DNA from 3 places in the Martelella sp. K41-7 genome. Region 1 is predicted to be linked to each of the others. Evidence: riboswitches for the same ligand, from Rfam matches in the RefSeq annotation. Region 1 holds a riboswitch; each other region holds the start of a gene.

What was found. A riboswitch is a leader RNA that binds a small molecule or an ion and turns the genes downstream of it on or off. The one in region 1 is predicted to bind thiamine pyrophosphate.
Region 2: another riboswitch for thiamine pyrophosphate. It lies ahead of thiE (thiamine phosphate synthase); the one in region 1 lies ahead of thiC (phosphomethylpyrimidine synthase ThiC).
Region 3: another riboswitch for thiamine pyrophosphate. It lies ahead of thiB (thiamine ABC transporter substrate binding subunit); the one in region 1 lies ahead of thiC (phosphomethylpyrimidine synthase ThiC).

The regions. Positions count from the first base shown of each region.
Region 1 covers NZ_JBVVRV010000002.1:155,292-160,753, reverse strand. Annotated here, with positions in the region: gene AC0L7L_RS21185 (3-hydroxyacyl-CoA dehydrogenase NAD-binding domain-containing protein) at 1-1,324, shown strand, start outside; partial or broken gene AC0L7L_RS21180 (thiamine phosphate synthase) at 1,520-1,675, opposite strand; gene thiC (phosphomethylpyrimidine synthase ThiC) at 1,698-3,506, opposite strand; TPP riboswitch at 3,605-3,720, opposite strand; one part of gene AC0L7L_RS21170 (IS5 family transposase) at 3,899-4,320, opposite strand; one part of gene AC0L7L_RS21170 (IS5 family transposase) at 4,320-4,653, opposite strand; gene AC0L7L_RS21165 (ZinT/AdcA family metal-binding protein) at 4,861-5,462, opposite strand, start outside.
Region 2 covers NZ_CM147867.1:4,044,642-4,050,103, forward strand. Annotated here, with positions in the region: gene AC0L7L_RS19240 (LacI family DNA-binding transcriptional regulator) at 1-235, opposite strand, end outside; gene AC0L7L_RS19245 (TRAP transporter substrate-binding protein) at 319-1,308, opposite strand; gene AC0L7L_RS19250 (TRAP transporter large permease subunit) at 1,320-3,119, opposite strand; gene thiE (thiamine phosphate synthase) at 3,116-3,778, opposite strand; TPP riboswitch at 3,890-3,992, opposite strand; gene AC0L7L_RS19260 (HAD family hydrolase) at 4,031-4,708, opposite strand; gene AC0L7L_RS19265 (sugar-binding transcriptional regulator) at 4,705-5,462, opposite strand, start outside.
Region 3 covers NZ_CM147867.1:3,908,579-3,914,040, reverse strand. Annotated here, with positions in the region: partial or broken gene mdoH (glucans biosynthesis glucosyltransferase MdoH) at 1-460, opposite strand, end outside; gene AC0L7L_RS18575 (OpgD/OpgG family glucan biosynthesis protein) at 678-2,297, opposite strand; partial or broken gene AC0L7L_RS18570 (FKBP-type peptidyl-prolyl cis-trans isomerase) at 2,693-3,131, opposite strand; TPP riboswitch at 3,398-3,509, shown strand; gene thiB (thiamine ABC transporter substrate binding subunit) at 3,557-4,570, shown strand; gene thiP (thiamine/thiamine pyrophosphate ABC transporter permease) at 4,590-5,462, shown strand, end outside.

The DNA.
Region 1 (5,462 bases):
ATGGGAACGCGATACATTCCAGATCCTCAATGCCACGCCGGAAGCGCGCGCCATGCGGCATCTGTTCTTCACCGAGCGCGAGGCGCGCAAGATTGCCGACCTGCCGAAGGACACACCGCAACGCACCGTCTCCTCCGTCGGCGTCATCGGCGCCGGCACGATGGGCCGCAGCATCGCCATGTGCTTTGCCGATGCCGGCCTCTCCGTCACCCTCGTGGAAGAAGCTGAGGACAGGCTGGATGCGGGCCTTGCCGCCATCCGCAAGACTTATGAGGCATCACGCGACAAGGGCCGGATTTCCGAAGATGACCTAGCCGCGCGGATGGCGCTGATTACGGGCACGATCGCACTCGAAAGCCTCGCCTCCGTCGATCTGGCGATCGAGGCCGTGTTCGAATCCATGGAGGTGAAATGCGCCGTCTTTGGCGCTCTCGACAGGGTCTGCAAACCGGGTGCGATCCTTGCCACCAATACTTCCACGCTTGATGTTAATCGCATTGCAGCCGCAACGGCGCGTCCGCAAGATGTCATCGGCCTGCATTTCTTCAGCCCGGCCCACATCATGAAGCTTCTGGAGGTCGTACAGGCGGAAAAGACCGCGCCGGACGTGATCGCGACCGCTATGGCAATTGGCCGGAAGCTTGGAAAGCACAGCGTTCTGGTCGGTGTGTGCGACGGCTTTGCCGGCAATCGCATGTTCATCAACTTCAATCGCGAGGCCCAGATCCTGATCGAGGAGGGCGCCCTGCCCTGGCAGATCGATGCGGTCATGACCCGCTGGGGGCTGGCCATGGGGCCGCTGGCGGTGATGGACCTTGCCGGTCTCGATATCGGTTACAATATCCGTCAGTCCCGCGGGCCTCAGACCCCCTACCCGTTCACCACCGCCGACCGCCTGTTTGAAGCTGGCCGTCTCGGGCAGAAATCCGGCAAGGGCTGGTACCTCTACGAGGCGGGCGCACGGCGCGGCGTGCCGGACCCGGAGGTCGAGGCTCTGGTCAAGGCAGTTTCTGCGGAAAAGGGGATTACGCGGCGCAAGGTCAGCGATGACGAGATCCTGCGCCGCTGTATGTGGCAATTGGTCAATACCGGCTATCAGATCGTCGAGGAAGGCATTGCCCAGCGCATCAGTGATCTCGATGTCATCTTCGTCAACGGCTACGGCTTTCCCCGCACGCGCGGCGGCCCGATGTGCTTTGCCCGCGAAACCGGCCTTGAGCAAGTGGCCCGCGACATCATGCGCTACCACGCCGAGATCGGCCCGCACTGGAAGCCTTCGGCGCTGCTGCTCGCCGAGGCGGGCATCTGCGACTTTGGTGCGTGACCTCGGAGGGGCGAAGCATAGGCATTGTCGACGGCATTGCGCGGTGGCAAAGACCAGTTGGCGGCGATGGCCCGTTCGAAGTTACCGTCACGCTCGGCCATATCAGTCACCTCTTTGCCGAAGGTTCGCGGCTACGGATTTTCGGGTCGCCCGGCAAACAATCCTCGGTGGGCCTCTCACCCCAAGCAGCCTGATCCTGCCAGTGGCCGCTCTGCCGCCCGTCTTGTTGCGAAGTTGCGCCGTAGTTGCCCCGCCCGCCACCGCGCGGCGCGCGGTCTCGACCATCTCGATCCCGGCACAAAGGCCGGGATCGAGAACCAGATAGACAGACAGGTCGGTGGATTGCCGCATCCCGGATGCCCGTTGCGGCATGTCAGGCCTCCTCTTCGCTGTTCAATGGAACGTAGAGTGCCCCGCCCTCTCGGAATTTCTCCGCCATCCTCGCCATCCCGACCTTCTGGGCCTCGGCGCGGATGTCGTGGGAGATCCGCATCGAGCAGAACTTGGGCCCGCACATCGAGCAGAAATGGGCGGTCTTGTGCGCCTCCTTGGGCAACGTTTCGTCATGCATGGAGCGGGCGGTCTCCGGGTCAAGCGACAGGTTGAACTGGTCTTCCCAGCGGAACTCGAAGCGCGCACGCGACAAAGCGTCGTCACGTATCCGCGCGGCTGGGTGGCCCTTGGCGAGATCGGCGGCGTGAGCCGCAATTTTGTAGGTGATGACGCCGGTCTTGACATCATCACGATCCGGCAGGCCGAGATGTTCCTTGGGCGTCACGTAGCAGAGCATCGCCGTGCCGAACCATCCGATCATCGCCGCTCCGATGCCACTGGTTATGTGGTCGTAACCCGGCGCGATATCCGTGGTGAGCGGCCCGAGCGTGTAGAACGGCGCCTCGCCGCAGGTCTCAAGCTGCTTGTCCATATTGGCCTTGATCTTGTGCATCGGCACGTGGCCGGGGCCCTCGATCATCACCTGGCAGTCTTTCGCCCATGCGATCTGCGTCAGTTCTCCAAGCGTTTTCAACTCGGCGAACTGCGCTTCGTCATTGGCATCGGCAATTGAACCGGGACGCAATCCGTCGCCGAGGCTGAAGGACACGTCATAGGCGCGGGCGATGTCGCAGATCTCGTTGAAATGATCGTAAAGAAAGCTCTCACGGTGATGATGGAGACACCACTTGGCCATGATCGACCCGCCACGGCTGACGATCCCCGTCACCCGCCCCACCGTCATCGGAATCATGTGCAGGCGCACCCCCGCATGGATGGTGAAATAGTCCACCCCCTGTTCTGCCTGTTCGACCAGCGTGTCGCGATAGACCTCCCAGGAGAGATCTTCGGCAATGCCGCCGACTTTTTCCAAAGCCTGATAGAGCGGCACGGTTCCGATCGGAACAGGCGAATTGCGGATGATCCAGTCGCGGATGTTGTGAATGTTGCGCCCGGTGGAAAGGTCCATCACCGTATCTGCGCCCCAGCGCGTGGCCCAAACCATCTTCTCCACTTCCTCGGCCATTGAGGAGGTCACGGCGGAATTGCCGATATTGGCGTTGATCTTCACCAGGAAATTCCGCCCGATCGCCATCGGCTCGGCCTCGGGATGATTGATGTTGGCAGGGATGATCGCCCGGCCCTTCGCCACCTCGTCCCTTACGAATTCGGGCGTGATGAAATCCGGAATTTCGGCGCCGAAATCCTCGCCATCGAGTGCAAGCGCGTCTTTCGCCGCCCTGCGACCCAGATTCTCGCGGATGGCGACAAACTCCATCTCTGGCGTCACGACCCCGGCGCGGGCATAGGCCATTTGGGTCACGGCGCAGTCTCCCGTCGCCCGGCGCGGCCGATGACGCACTGGAAATTCCGGCACCAGCCGCATACCCTCGGCAAAGCCGTTGTCCTCGGGTTTCACATGGCGGCCGTCATAGGTCCGGGTATCCTTTCGCGCGGCGACCCAGCCCTCTCGCAGGCGCGGCAGCCCGCCCTCGATGGAGGGTTTGGCATCCGGATCGGTATAAGGGCCGGAACTGTCATAGACGGTTACGGGTGGCTCACCCGCACTGGGGTGCACATCGATTTCGCGCAAGGGCACGCGGATATCAGGATAGAGCACGCCCTTTTGCCAGACGCGGCGGGACGCCGGCAGCGGACCTGTGGTGACGGTTGGGGATAAGTCTTTCATCGGTCGGAGCCTCCATAGCTCTTGGCGTTGGAGACCCAGTTCGACGTCGAATGGAGGAGGCCGCGCATTGCATCCGATAGGAATAGCGGGCTTGATCCCGCGCAGCCGATGCACCATCCCTACGCCAGTGTGAACTGGATCAGGTTCATCGGGTCACTGCGCTGCGACAGCCAGCAGTATCTCAGCCCCTTGTCGGGACCCCCGGGTGAGCGCGCCAAAATTGCGCCGAATAGACGCGCTTGTCAACGCCAGCCTTGGTGGAGGGAATATAGCTTTCTATTTTTTTGGCGCACCGGGCAATCAAAAACCGGATCAAGCTTATTCGCCCGGTGCTTTGCTTCGCGCACTCCCGGCATTTTTGACTTTTTCGTTAGGCTCAGGACTCGTTAAAATCAAAGCCAGAAGATAACGGCAGCAGCGATGCATATGCTTGAGAAGAAAGTGTGTGCACAACGGTCGTATCGGGTGTGAATTCGGCGCCAGTCCTTGAGCCTGCCAAACATGTTCTCGATTTTATGGCGCTTTTGGTAGAGCTTGCGGTCATGCGCTATTGGGACCTTTCTGTTCGCCCTCGATGGAATGCAGGCCTTGATTTTGCGCTGCGCCAAGGCCTCTCGAAACCAGTCGGCATCGTAGCCTTTGTCGGCCAGTACCGTCTTTGCTTTGGGAAAGGCCTCTATCATTCGGGCAGCACCTTTGTAGTCGCTCGTCTGCCCTTCGCTCAACAGCATGATCAGTGGCCGGCCATGGCCATCGCAAACCGCATGCAGCTTGGAGTTCAAGCCGCCTTTGGTGCGCCCGATACGTCTGGGAACATCCCCTTTTTTAGCAGACTGGCTGCGGTGCGATGTGCTTTCAAATGCGTAGCGTCGATCATCAACTGTTCCGGCTCACCGCATTCGGCCGCCAACTCAGCGAAAATCCTGTTGAACACACCAAGCCTGCTCCAGCGGATGAAGCGATTATAGATCGTCTTGTGCGGTCCATATTCCTTCGGCGCATCGCGCCATCGCAAACCATTGCGCAAGACAAAGACAATGCCGCTCACGATCAGCCGGTCATCAACACGAGGCACACCGTGAGACAGTGGGAAATAGGGCTCGATCCGGCGCATCTGCGCCTGCGACAGCAGCGGCAAATCACTCATTGCGGTTCTCCATTCGAGCCCAATGAATCAAAACGAAGAGAACGCCGCAAGTGATTTAATAGGTCCTGAACCTAGTGTCTTCTCGCTGCAAACGGCGATGATGGCACCGTTTACGCGCATCTACTTGTACTTGATCCTCGGAAGAAACGTGAAAAGGGCGTCCAGCCGTGAAGCCGGACACCCGTTCTTTGAAGCGCTACGTCTAGCTCAGTGGGTCAGCATCTCGTCGGCGATCTGGTCGCTGTCGAGCGATGACGGGTAGTAGGTCGGCCAGTTTGTCAATTCTTCCAGAAGGGCCGCACGGTCGTCACCCCAGTAGAGGTGATAGTGATCGGCGTCTGCCCGCGCGATCCGGTGGTCGGAGAACTGGATGAATTGCGGCGCGGCCTCGTCGCCCTCGCTCTTTTCGAAGATGAACCGGACGCCCCTGTTGCCCTTGGCATAGGTCAGGACTTCATAGCCGTCGCTTTTGTAGCGACCTTCAACCGCCTCGCCATCTTCATAGAAGGTGACTTCGTGGCCATCGATGGTGATGCGCTCGACATCGGTCTTGTAACCGGTGTCGTAGTAAGCCTTGTATTCCTCGACGGTCATGCTGCCGGTCTCGGCCTTGTGCTTCATCACCGGGTCGAGTGTTCCGTCCTGAAGATAGGGATAGACCGACTGCCAGTCGCCGGCCCAGTCGGAAAGCGGACGGTCCGCGATCTGGCTGTCCTCGAAATAGCCCTTGTAAATCTGCGGATCGCCATGATCGTGGGCGTGATCATCTTCGCCCTCGTGGACCATGCCGCTGCCGCCTGCAACGGCGA
Region 2 (5,462 bases), on a different replicon from region 1:
GAAAGTGGACCGTGGCTAGGCGCGGCATAGGCTGCGTCCGCTTGGCTGTGCGCAGCGGTCCGGTCTTTGCGCGAAGCCGGTTGCGCGGTGTGGCGTAGTTGAGCGCCTCGGCGGTTTCGATGATCGCCTTGCGCTTGACCTCGGAAACCGAAAGCGTCGGATCATAGTTGAGAACACGCGAAACCGTGCCGGTCGAAACACCGACCGCTTTGGCAATTTCCCGCAGTGTAACCATGTGCATGCGCCTCAAAAATGAAAGTGGGGTAAATTTTTACCAATTCGGCGGCGCCTGCAAGCCTTTCTTGTCCGTCGCCCGATTTAACTGTTCTCAACTGTCTCGATCAGCTCCATCCCGCCGACAGCCGGGGCGAATTCTGTCCAGACCCCTTTGGCCCCCGCCCGCCAGGCTTCCATGTCTTCAGGCTGGAAAATTTCTCCGCCGTTTTCGCGTGCAGTTTCCATCGCCGCAGTCTCGTCCTCGACGATCAGTGCGTTGAAATAGAGTGCAGCCTCGGTCGAAATTTCGTTCAGCACGGCCTGGGTTTCGGTGTCGAGCCCGTTCCAGAACCCTTGCGCGAAATAGATCACGCCGGAGGCGCGGATGTGACCGGTCTCGGTCAGGCAGGGCACGACCTCGTAGAGCTTGAAGCCGGCATAGGCGGATTTGGTCAGGTCCATGGCATCCGCGACCCCTGTTGCAAGCGCGTTGTAAGTCTCGGTGATCGGAATGCCGACGGGGACCGCGCCGAAGGCGCTCCAGAGCCCGGTGTGAAGCGGGCTGTTGATGACCCTGATGGTGACGCCTTCGAGCTGCTCAGGCCGTGTTACCGGCGTCTTGGCCAGAAGATGGCGGGCACCGTAATCGATGAAGCCACCGACGACGAAGCGTTCATCGGCAAGCTGCGCCTTCAGCCCGGCGCCGACAGGCCCGGTGACGACGCGCCGCAGGTGTTCAGGGCTTCGGAACAGGAACGGCAGGTCGAGGATTTGCAGTTGCGGCACCCAGGACGATAACGCGGAGACGGTAGACAGGCTCGCCTGCACCGAGCCGAGACGGATGCTGTCGGCGACCTGTTTTTCGCCACCGAGCGCGCCGTTGGTGACGATGTTGAAGCGGAAGCGGCCGGGCAGCCGCTCCTCGGCCTTTTCGGCAAACAAGCGCCAGATCTTGGTCTCGGGCTTGTCCTCGCCCAGAAGGGAGGCGACCGTCACCGTGGTCTGGGCGTGGGCGGGGCGGGCGATATAGGGGGCGGACAGAACCGCCAGTGTTCCGGCTTTCAGAAATCGACGGCGATTGAGGGTCTGCATGGGGTCTCCTCTCAGATCAACAGAATGTAGGTGCAAAGGATGGCGATGGCGGCGAGCAGGGCCGTGAGATAGGGTATGACGGCGCGAAACAGCGCAGCTTGAGGAATTTCCGTCACGCCCGCGACCACGAGAACCAGCATGCCGACAGGCGGGGTCAGCCCGCCGATCATCAGTGTGGTGACGATGATCACCCCGAAGGCGGTCGGGTCGAGCCCGGCGTCGATTGCAAGCGGCAGCAGCAAAGGCCCGAGAAGCAGGATCGCCGCGCCGATATCAAGCACCAGCCCGGCGCCGAGCAGCACGAAAACAGCAAGAGCGAGAACCGCGACGGGAGACCCGCCGAACGCCGCGGCAGCCGACGAAATCATGCCGGCCACCCCGTCGACAGCAAGCTGGAAGGCAAAGGGGCCGGCCGAGCCGATGAGCAGACCGATAGCGGCGGCTTCAGCGGCCGTCTGCCGGAACACCGAAAACAGGGAGCATCGGCGTGTTTTCGAAAAGCCTGCCAGCGCCAGCGTGTAGATCGCGGCAAGAGCGGCCGCCTCGGTGGTGGTGACGATGCCGACGCGGATGCCGACAACCACAATGACACCGAGCCCGAAGGCCGGAACGGCAGCAAGGAAGGCGTGCCCTCGCTCGCCCGAGCAGGCCCGCTGGCCACCCGGCTGGTTGCGGGTTGTCAGGTGAATGGCGATGCTGAGGGCGACTGCCATTAAAAGGCCTGCGAACAGCCCGCCGACAAGCAGCTTGCCGACCGAAAGATCGGTCGCGGTCGCAAGGATCAGGAAGGCAATCGAGGGCGGTATGATGTTATCGAGGACCGAGGCGGCGGCGATGATTGCGCCTGCGCGGGCAGGCGGATAGCCATGGCGCACCAGTTCCGGATGAAAGGTCGTGGCGGAGAACACTGCATTGGCAACCGACGAGCCGGAAGCGCCGGAAAACAGCGTGCCAGTGGCCAGCACCGTCTGCGCCAGCCCGCCGCGCCGGTGGCCGACAAGCGCGGCGGCAAAGGCGACGAGTTGTTTTGCCGCGCCCGAGGCCGAAAGGGCCGCACCCGTCAGCAGGAAAAACGGAATGGCAAGCAGCAGGAAATGCGACATGCTGGAAACGGCGGTTGTGACAATCGTTTCGGTCGCGAGGTTGCCGCCGAACGGCATGGCGATCATTGCGGCAGCCAGAAAGGCATGGGCAAGCGGTGCCGCTGTTATGAGGCCGACGGCCGCTGCAATCGCGATCGCAGCGCTCGGCGGCAGCGCGGTGGTTACCGTTAAGCGCAGGCAGGTGAGGTAGATGGCGGTTGCGAGGATTGCCGAAGCTGCAAGCGATAATGCCTTCTGTTCGCTGATGCGGCGAAGGATGAGGACCATCATGAGCAGGCCGCCGCCTGCACCGATCACGGCAAAGCGTAGCCATTCGGGAAGCCCGAGCGTCGGCGATGTGCCGCCGATCAGAGCCACGACGCGGCTGCTGCCGAAAATCAGCACAAGCGCTGCCAAAAGACTGACGGCATCAGCGATGATCCGGGCCGCTTTTGCGACAACCGGCCTGAAGGGAAGATCAAGCCGCATCGACAGCGGCCCGGAAAGGGCAAGCGGTGCGGCCAATGCGATCAGCGCCACATTCAGCCATATGCCGAGATCTTCCGTCCCGATCAACCCTGTGTGAAACAGATATCTGAGAACGACACTTGTGAGCACGACGGCCAGCATGACCGCCAGCACGGCGGCGGCAATCAACCCGAGTGCCGCCTCCAGCCGCTTGGCGAGCCGGGCAGCCTTTGTATGCATTGTTGCCGGAGTGCTTGTCATTGCTGCCGGTTGGCGATCGCGGTGTCGATGGCCCAGCGAAAGTCGCGGGTTGCGGCGGCGACATCAGGCGCGTGAAAAATTGCTGAAATAGCCGCGATACCGTCGGCCCCTTCGGCAATCAGTTGCGCAACGTTTTCAAGCTTGATCCCGGCGATGGCGCCGACCGGCAGGTCGGGACGCGCGCTCTTGAGACCGCGCCGAAGCGCGCTGAAGCCGCGCATGCCGACCGGTGGATCGAGATTGATCTTGGAGAGTGTTTGATAGACGCCGCCGATGCAGGCGTAATTGACCGGGGCGGATGAGGCTTTGGCGCCGTCGGAGGCATTCTTGACGGTCAGGCCGATGATCGCGTCCGGCCCGAGCAGCCGCCGCGCGGTTTCCGGCTCCATGTCGTCGGCACCCAGATGCACGCCGTCGGCGCAGGACGCAAGGGCGACATCAACCCGGTCGTTGACGACAAAGGGAATGCCGGTCGGTGCCAGCGCCTTGCGGATCTCGATGGCCCGCTCGATCATCTGACGGGTCTTGGCGTATTTGTCGCGATACTGGATCAGCGTCGCACCGTTTTCGGCAGCAAGCCGGGCAAGCTCCGACAGCGGTGCGGTTTCAACGAGCCCGGCATCAACCAGCGCGTTCAGACGATAATCGACGGCTCTCATGGCCGCATCCCGCAAGCTGGCTTCTTGCAGATCCGGCGAATTTCCAACGACATATGACGACCTCCATGACATTGCGGAGACCGGATCAGGCTTGGAAACGAAAAGAAGGGAGGTGACCGATTTTTCCGTTCCTACGCCGGTATGACCCGGATCAGGTTCAAGGGTCCGGCTCGTTGCCATCTCAGCATCGCATGATGCTCCCCTCGGAATTTGCATGACTTTGTCGGGCTTTCGGCCCTCTGTCAACCGGCTTCAGACAGCGCCGAACGCTGCTACCTCGAAGCTGGCCAGATCGTCCAATACCGTGGCTGCCCCTGCAGCAAGAAGCCGCTCTGCATGGAGCGGTCTGATACCCTCCAGATGGCCGCCACCGACGAAACCGACGACGCGCATATCCGCGCGGCCGGCGGCAATAACACCGGCAATCGAATCCTCGAGCACCACGCAATTGCCGGCGCCCTTGCCGAGCTTTTCCGCTGCGTAGAGGAAGACGTCAGGCGCGGGCTTGCCGTTTTCAACCGAGTCGGCGCTGAAGGCGCGGCCTTCGAAGCGGTCGGCAAAGCCGATACAGTCGAGCGCGACGCCAAGTCGTTTGTAGGAACCGCCGGACGCGATGCAGTAGCTGATGCCGGCGGCATCCAGCCGGTCGAGCATTTCGCGGGAACCGGCCACCGGCTGAAGTTCGTGCGCATAGCGCTCAAACAGCCTTTCATACCATTCCTTCTGGAAATCGGGATCGATCGGCTGGCCCGTCCTGTCTTCGACAAAGGCGATGATCTGCCTGATCGAGGACCCGAGAAAAGTCTCGACCAGCGTATCCCAGTCGATGACGATGCCGTATTTCTCAAGCGAGGTCCTGAGTTCGGCAAGCGCGATGATCTCGCTGTTGGCAAGCACGCCGTCGAAATCGAAGATGACTGTTTTGTTCATGGGGCCCTCGCCAGAATAAGTTCAGCGGTGATATCGTCGGTAATCAGCGTGGTGACAAGTCCGCCATGGATTGCGGCGATAATAACATCGACCTTGTGGACACCAGTTGCAGCAAGCACTCGTTCCGGAACATTTTCAAGCGCTTCGAGCCCGATGCTGACGGCGCAACGGTTCACAACATGGTCGATTTCCCGGCCGTCGCGATCAATGAAATAGCCGACGATATCGCCGACCGCGCCTTTTTCGGAAAGTTCTGCCGATGTGACATTGGCAGGCAGGGCCGTGGTCATCAGCACGGATTTGTCGGAAAGGTCGCCTGCAGCCAGCACGGCCAGATCGAGTTTTTCAAGCTTTTCCAGATGCGCGTTGAAAACCAGGTTGGAAAGGAAGCCTTCCCTGTTTGTTCCGGGAGAAAGATAAACCGGGGCTGCGAACAGCGAATACTGGGCACCGAGCCGATCAGCAACGCCTACGGTGAGGCCGAAGGCGTTGAAGGGTGCGCCCTGGGCCGTGCCGCCGATCATCGAGACGATTTCAACCTTCGGGAGCTGCATCCGGGGCAGGTACGTCATCGCGTTTTTGAGCGTCATGCCCCAGGAAACGCCGATCAGACGCCAGCGCTCCTCGTGCAGGCCCTTAGCAAGATAGTTCGCAAGAGCCGCACCGGCGGTAATCTGGTCATCGTGATTGTCTGGATTGGCCGGCGCCACGATGGCATCCGCAAGGCCGAAGCGGGTTTTCAGCTCCTCCTGCT
Region 3 (5,462 bases), on a different replicon from region 1:
CGATCGGGGCGGGAACCTCAGCATGCAGACGCAGGAACCATTTCTCCTCCTCCGCGGCCACGTCTGGATCGCGCGTATCGGAGAGGATCGCTATGTCAAACAGCGCGGCATGGGGGGTCAGGGCCAGGCTCTCGGCCATGGCCAGGGCAGACGAGAACGTGGCGCGCGGATCTTCGTTGTAAACCGGAATCAGGATCGCCGCCCGCGCCGACTGTCCACTGTCAGACAGTGAAGAGCGCGGCGGCGTTTTGATTGCAGCACCGAAAAGCCCACCGATCGCAAGAACGGCACCCCATGCAATCCAGGCGGCTGTTGACGCACAAAGAGCGATCCGGGCAAAGTCAACCCAGTCCACGCCATCGGCAAAAAACACATCCATAGCAAGACGCGAGGCGACCATTGCCACCAACGCTGCAAAAAGAATGGAAATGGTTCGCCTGAAAGTGAGCATCACTGCTTCCTGCTTTACCTGCCGAAACCGGTCACACCCCGGAAAATCCCAGGGCCGGGATCAGCCGTGGGCCTAGAAACGCGGCAAACGAATGCGCTGTAAACCGAACACCGGGGCGAGGATCGACATGATCAAGCTCCGGCTGCGGCGGGGCCGCTCGATCAGCTGATCGGGCATGGGAAGCGGCGCTGTGGCCGGGAGAAAACGGCTAAAGTCCGTCTTCGGCTCAGTTTGGTTGATCATCACCTTTTCTCCATTGATAGAGCCAGACCTCACTCAGATCTCGACTGCCGTCTGTCAGTGCCCCCACAAGCTCAACGGGCGCATCGCCTGCAGGGCGCACATCGATTGCCAGCCGCCAGATGCCCTGGCCGCGGATCGTTGACACAGTCGAGTGAACAATCTCTCCATTGGTAACGTGGAGACGTTCCTTCAGTTCCGAACCGGCACCAAAATCATCCAGCGGACCGCCAGCGAAATCGACGACCAGCTTGCGGATATCGTCATCGGTTTGCGTGCCCGAAACACCACCCTCGCCGCTGCGAATATCAACGACGCGGGCCAGGCGCGTACGGTCTTCCTCGATCGAGCCCCATGTCAGCCGATAGCGGAACTCTGCCGAGCCACCCGCCTTCGCCGGAGCCTCGGGCTGCCAGAAGCAAACGATATTGTCGTTGACCTCCTTGTCGGTCGGTATTTCGACAAGCGAAATTGAACCCTTGCCCCAATTGTCGAGCGGCTCGACCAGAAGCGAAGGGCGCCGCTCATAATGGGCTTCGGCATCCTGATAGTCATCAAAGGCGCGGTGGCGCTGATAAAGACCAAAGGCGCGGGGGTCGGCCTCGGTAAAGAACGAATTCGCAAGTTTTTTGGCATTGTGCAGGCTGCGCCACAATTCCGTTCCATCGGCGCGCACGATCTTCAGCCCTTCGCTGTCATGAACGCGTTCCCGGTAGTCATCGAAGGCGTGATGGTTGGCCGGACCGAACAGGAACATCGAAGTCATCGGCGCAACGCCGAGACGGGCGATATCGTTCCGGAAGAACAATCGCGCGGTCACTTCCATGCGGGTATTCTTGCCGGGCGTGATGACGAAACGGTAGGCCCCGGTCACACTCGGGCCGTCAAGTGCTGCAAAAACCGTGATCTCCTGTGTGCTTGAACCCGGCCGGACAATATAGAAGGCCGAGAAGCGCGGAAACTCCTCTCCCTCTCCTGTGGCCGTGTTGACGGCAAGCCCCCGGGCGGACAAGCCATAGAGATTGTCCTGTCCGAGCGCACGGAAGTAGGAGGACCCGAGAAACGAGATCAGTTCGTCACTGACATCAGGGCGGTTCAAAGGATAGTTGATGCGGAACCCGGCCACTCCTGGCAGGCCTATGTTCTTGAACTGCTCCACATCAAGCGGTGCGCGATAGATGAAATCATCGGTCGAAAACACCAGTTTTTCTGCGTCGCCACCGGCAACTTCGTAGATATCGACCGGCGTCTTGAACAGCCAGCCGAGCGCAAATGCCTGTAGCTGGAAATTCGACTGGTCGCGCCATATCGCCTTGTTGGGATCATACCGGATCGCGCGATAATCATCGTAATGGAGGCTGCTGAACGGTTCGGGAATGCTCTGGGCCGGCTCCTGATAGGGTTCGCCGGCTTTAGCCCGCATCTGAGCCGTCAACTTATCGAAGGTAAAGGCGTCGGGCCGCGGTTCCTGAGCCTCGACCGCCACATTCTGGTCCGGAATCTTGCCCGGTTCCACGGCAGCTTCCTGAGCATAGGACCGGCCGCCAAGGCCGGAAATGGTCAGAGCGCCCACCGCCGTGTGCGCCAGAAAGGATCTTCTCTTCATATAAATGCCCGCCGATTAAAAAGACGTTTCCCAAAAGTTTGCATGGCAGCAAAAACGACGCCGCCTCCCGCTGCGATTGCATAAAACACGAAACGCAAGGCACCGCCAGACCCTCCGTATTTCAGGAACAGACGATTTCGAAACGGCGCAACGCCCACACTGTTCCCCTGACACGCAAAAAGACGCAAGCATCTGTGCATCACACGCCCAGCGCGCTTGCGCGCGTATGCAAAAGGGGCTGGAACGCCGCGTTGCATTCCAGCCCCAGTAAAAGGCAGCCATCCAACCAAAGAATGGCAAGATCATGGCATTTTACCGTCTTCGCACTGCAACATTCTCGAATGTCACGCAATCGGCGTCAAGATAGCGGCAGCGCCGCCAACAGCTGTCTTTCGTCAGGCAGCCTTTACAATTTCGACCAGTTCCACGGCGAAATTCAGATCTTGTCCGGCGAGCGGATGATTGGCATCGACGGTGACCTGCTCTTCTTCGACCTTGGTCACGATCAGCGGCACGGTCTCGCCTTCGGGCGTACGAGCCTGAAGCTGCATGCCGGGCTCGACCTCAACCTCGGACGGCATGGCCGAACGCGGCACGACCTGAACCTTCTGCGGGTCATGCGGCCCATAGGCTTCGGTGGAGGGCACCTGGACATCGCGGCTGTCGCCGACATTCATGCCTGCAATCTCGCGGTCAAGTCCCGGGATGATCTGTCCAGCCCCGACGGTGAATTCAAGCGGCTGGCGGCCTTCGGACGAGATCGAAAGTCGAACCATCATTCAGCGTTCCGGTATAGTGAATACGAACGGTGTCCCCGCTCTTTGCTTCTGTCATTTCGTGTGCTCCTTCCTTGAACACTGAGCGCGACAGCACAGCACCGGTCAAAGCCCGGGCCAGCGCCAGCGCGCCGTTTCTCTTTCCTGAAGCGCGGGCCCGATAGCCGGGCGCGCCACAGAGGATTGAGCCGACACACTTTCCTGCATGACGACTGGCGGGCACATCCAGAGATCCGGATGTGCCTCTTACCTAGTGGCTTTCACCTGTATTTTCAAATCAGGGACCGGCTCTTGAATTCCCGATAAGCCCGGGATAGGTGTTGAAGTGCTCTAACGGGGTGCGGAAAACGCCAATGCGTCGTCCGCTGAGAGGCAAGACCAACCCGAAGAACCTGATCCGGCTAACACCGGCGGAGGGATTAGACGCGTGGACGACCCGACGCCCTTTTCCCTTGTTGATTGAGACCGCACCAAGGAGGCGTCATGCCCGGTTATCATCTTCCGATTTCGATTGCAGCGCTGGCTGTGCTGGCCGCAGGCGGCGCGCAGGCCGAAGACAGCAAGGTGCTGACCATCTACACCTATGAAAGCTTCAACACCGAATGGGGCCCGGGTCCGCTGGTCAGCCAGGCTTTCGAGGCCGAATGCGACTGCACCGTCAAATTTGTCGGCGCGGAAGACGGCGTCGCCCTTCTCAACCGGCTGAAACTTGAGGGCCAGTCAAGCCCGGCCGACATTGTGCTCGGGCTCGACAACAATCTGATCCACGAAGCGAAACAGACGGGTCTTTTTGTCGCACCCGGCATTTCCACCGAAAATCTCGACATTCCAGGCGGGTTTGAAGACGACGTGTTCGTGCCCTTCGACTACGGCTATTTCGACATCGTCTATGACAGCGAGAGTATTTCCTCACCGCCGAAAACGCTTGATGAACTGATCAACGGACCGAAAGACGAAAAGATTGTGATCGAGGATCCGCGCACATCGACGCCGGGCCTCGGCATGCTGTTGTGGATGAAGGCGGTTTATGGCGACGCGGCTGCGGAGAAGTGGGAAGTGCTTTCCGACCGTATCCTGACGGTCGCGCCCGGCTGGTCGGAAGCCTACGGCCTGTTCACCAGCGGCGAGGCGCCGATGGTGCTGTCCTACACAACCTCTCCGGCCTATCACCAGATCGCCGAGGAGACAGAGCGCTACAAGGCCATTGATTTCGAAGACGGGCTCTATATCCAGATCGAGGTCGCCGGCATGACGGAGATGGCGGACGACCCGGCGCTTGCAAAATCCTTCCTCGCATTCATACTCACCCCCGGTTTTCAGGATGCGATCCCGACCCACAACTGGATGATGCCGGTTGCCGCCACCTCCGAGCCGCTGCCGGACGCCTTTCTGAACGCGGTAACGCCGGACAAGACGCTGCAGTTTGCCCCTGATGTCGTGGCCGAGAACCGGCGGGCCTGGATTGATGAGTGGCTGAACGCCATGAGCGCGCGGTGAGCGCCTCGGGAAAACGATCTTGTATTTGACCACGGCAGAGTTCCGCCGGAGCTTTTACGCCGGCATCCTTTCGTTGGCCGCCGTCATCGGCTTCATCGCCGTTGCGGTTTTCGCGCTGTCCGGTTTCGGCCGGCTTGCCGATGCCGCGCATGTTTTGAACGAGCCCTATGTCTGGCGCATCCTGCGCTTCACGCTCTACCAGGCATTTCTGTCCACATTGTTTTCTGTGGTTTTCGCCATACCCGTGGCACTCGCCATGGCACGGCGGCCGCATTTTCCCGGCCGGATCTGGATCGTCAGGCTGATGGCCGTACCGCTCGGACTTCCGGTGCTGATCGGCGCGCTCGGCATTATCGGCATCTGGGGACGTCAGGGCCTGTTCAACGATACGCTGGCTTTGGCAGAACTCGGCCGCCCGCTGCAGATCTACGGGCTGCAGGGCATCTTGATTGCGCATGTCTATTTCAACCTGCCGCTGGCCGCCCGCCTGTTTCTGGCAGGGCTCGAACGCGTGCCGCAGGAATATTTCAAGACGGCCGCAATGCTGTCGATGCCGCAGCGCACCGTTTTCCGCTTCGTGGAATGGCCTGTGATCGCGCCACTCATCCCGGGCGTTGCCGGCCTCGTCTTCATGCTGTGCGCCACCTCGTTCACGCTGGTGCTGATCCTTGGTGGCGGCCCGGCGGCAACCACGATCGAGGTTGCGATCTATCAGGCGCTTCGGTTTGATTTCGACCCGGCCCGCGCCGTTGCCCTTTCGGGTATCCAGATTTTCGTGACGGCGCTGGTGCTTGCCGCCCTCGCCTTGCTGCCACGGGCAGGCGATCCCGGCATCAGCGCAAGCAGCGACCTCAATCGCCGGCCCGACGCCGCCCACCGCCTGTCGCGCGGG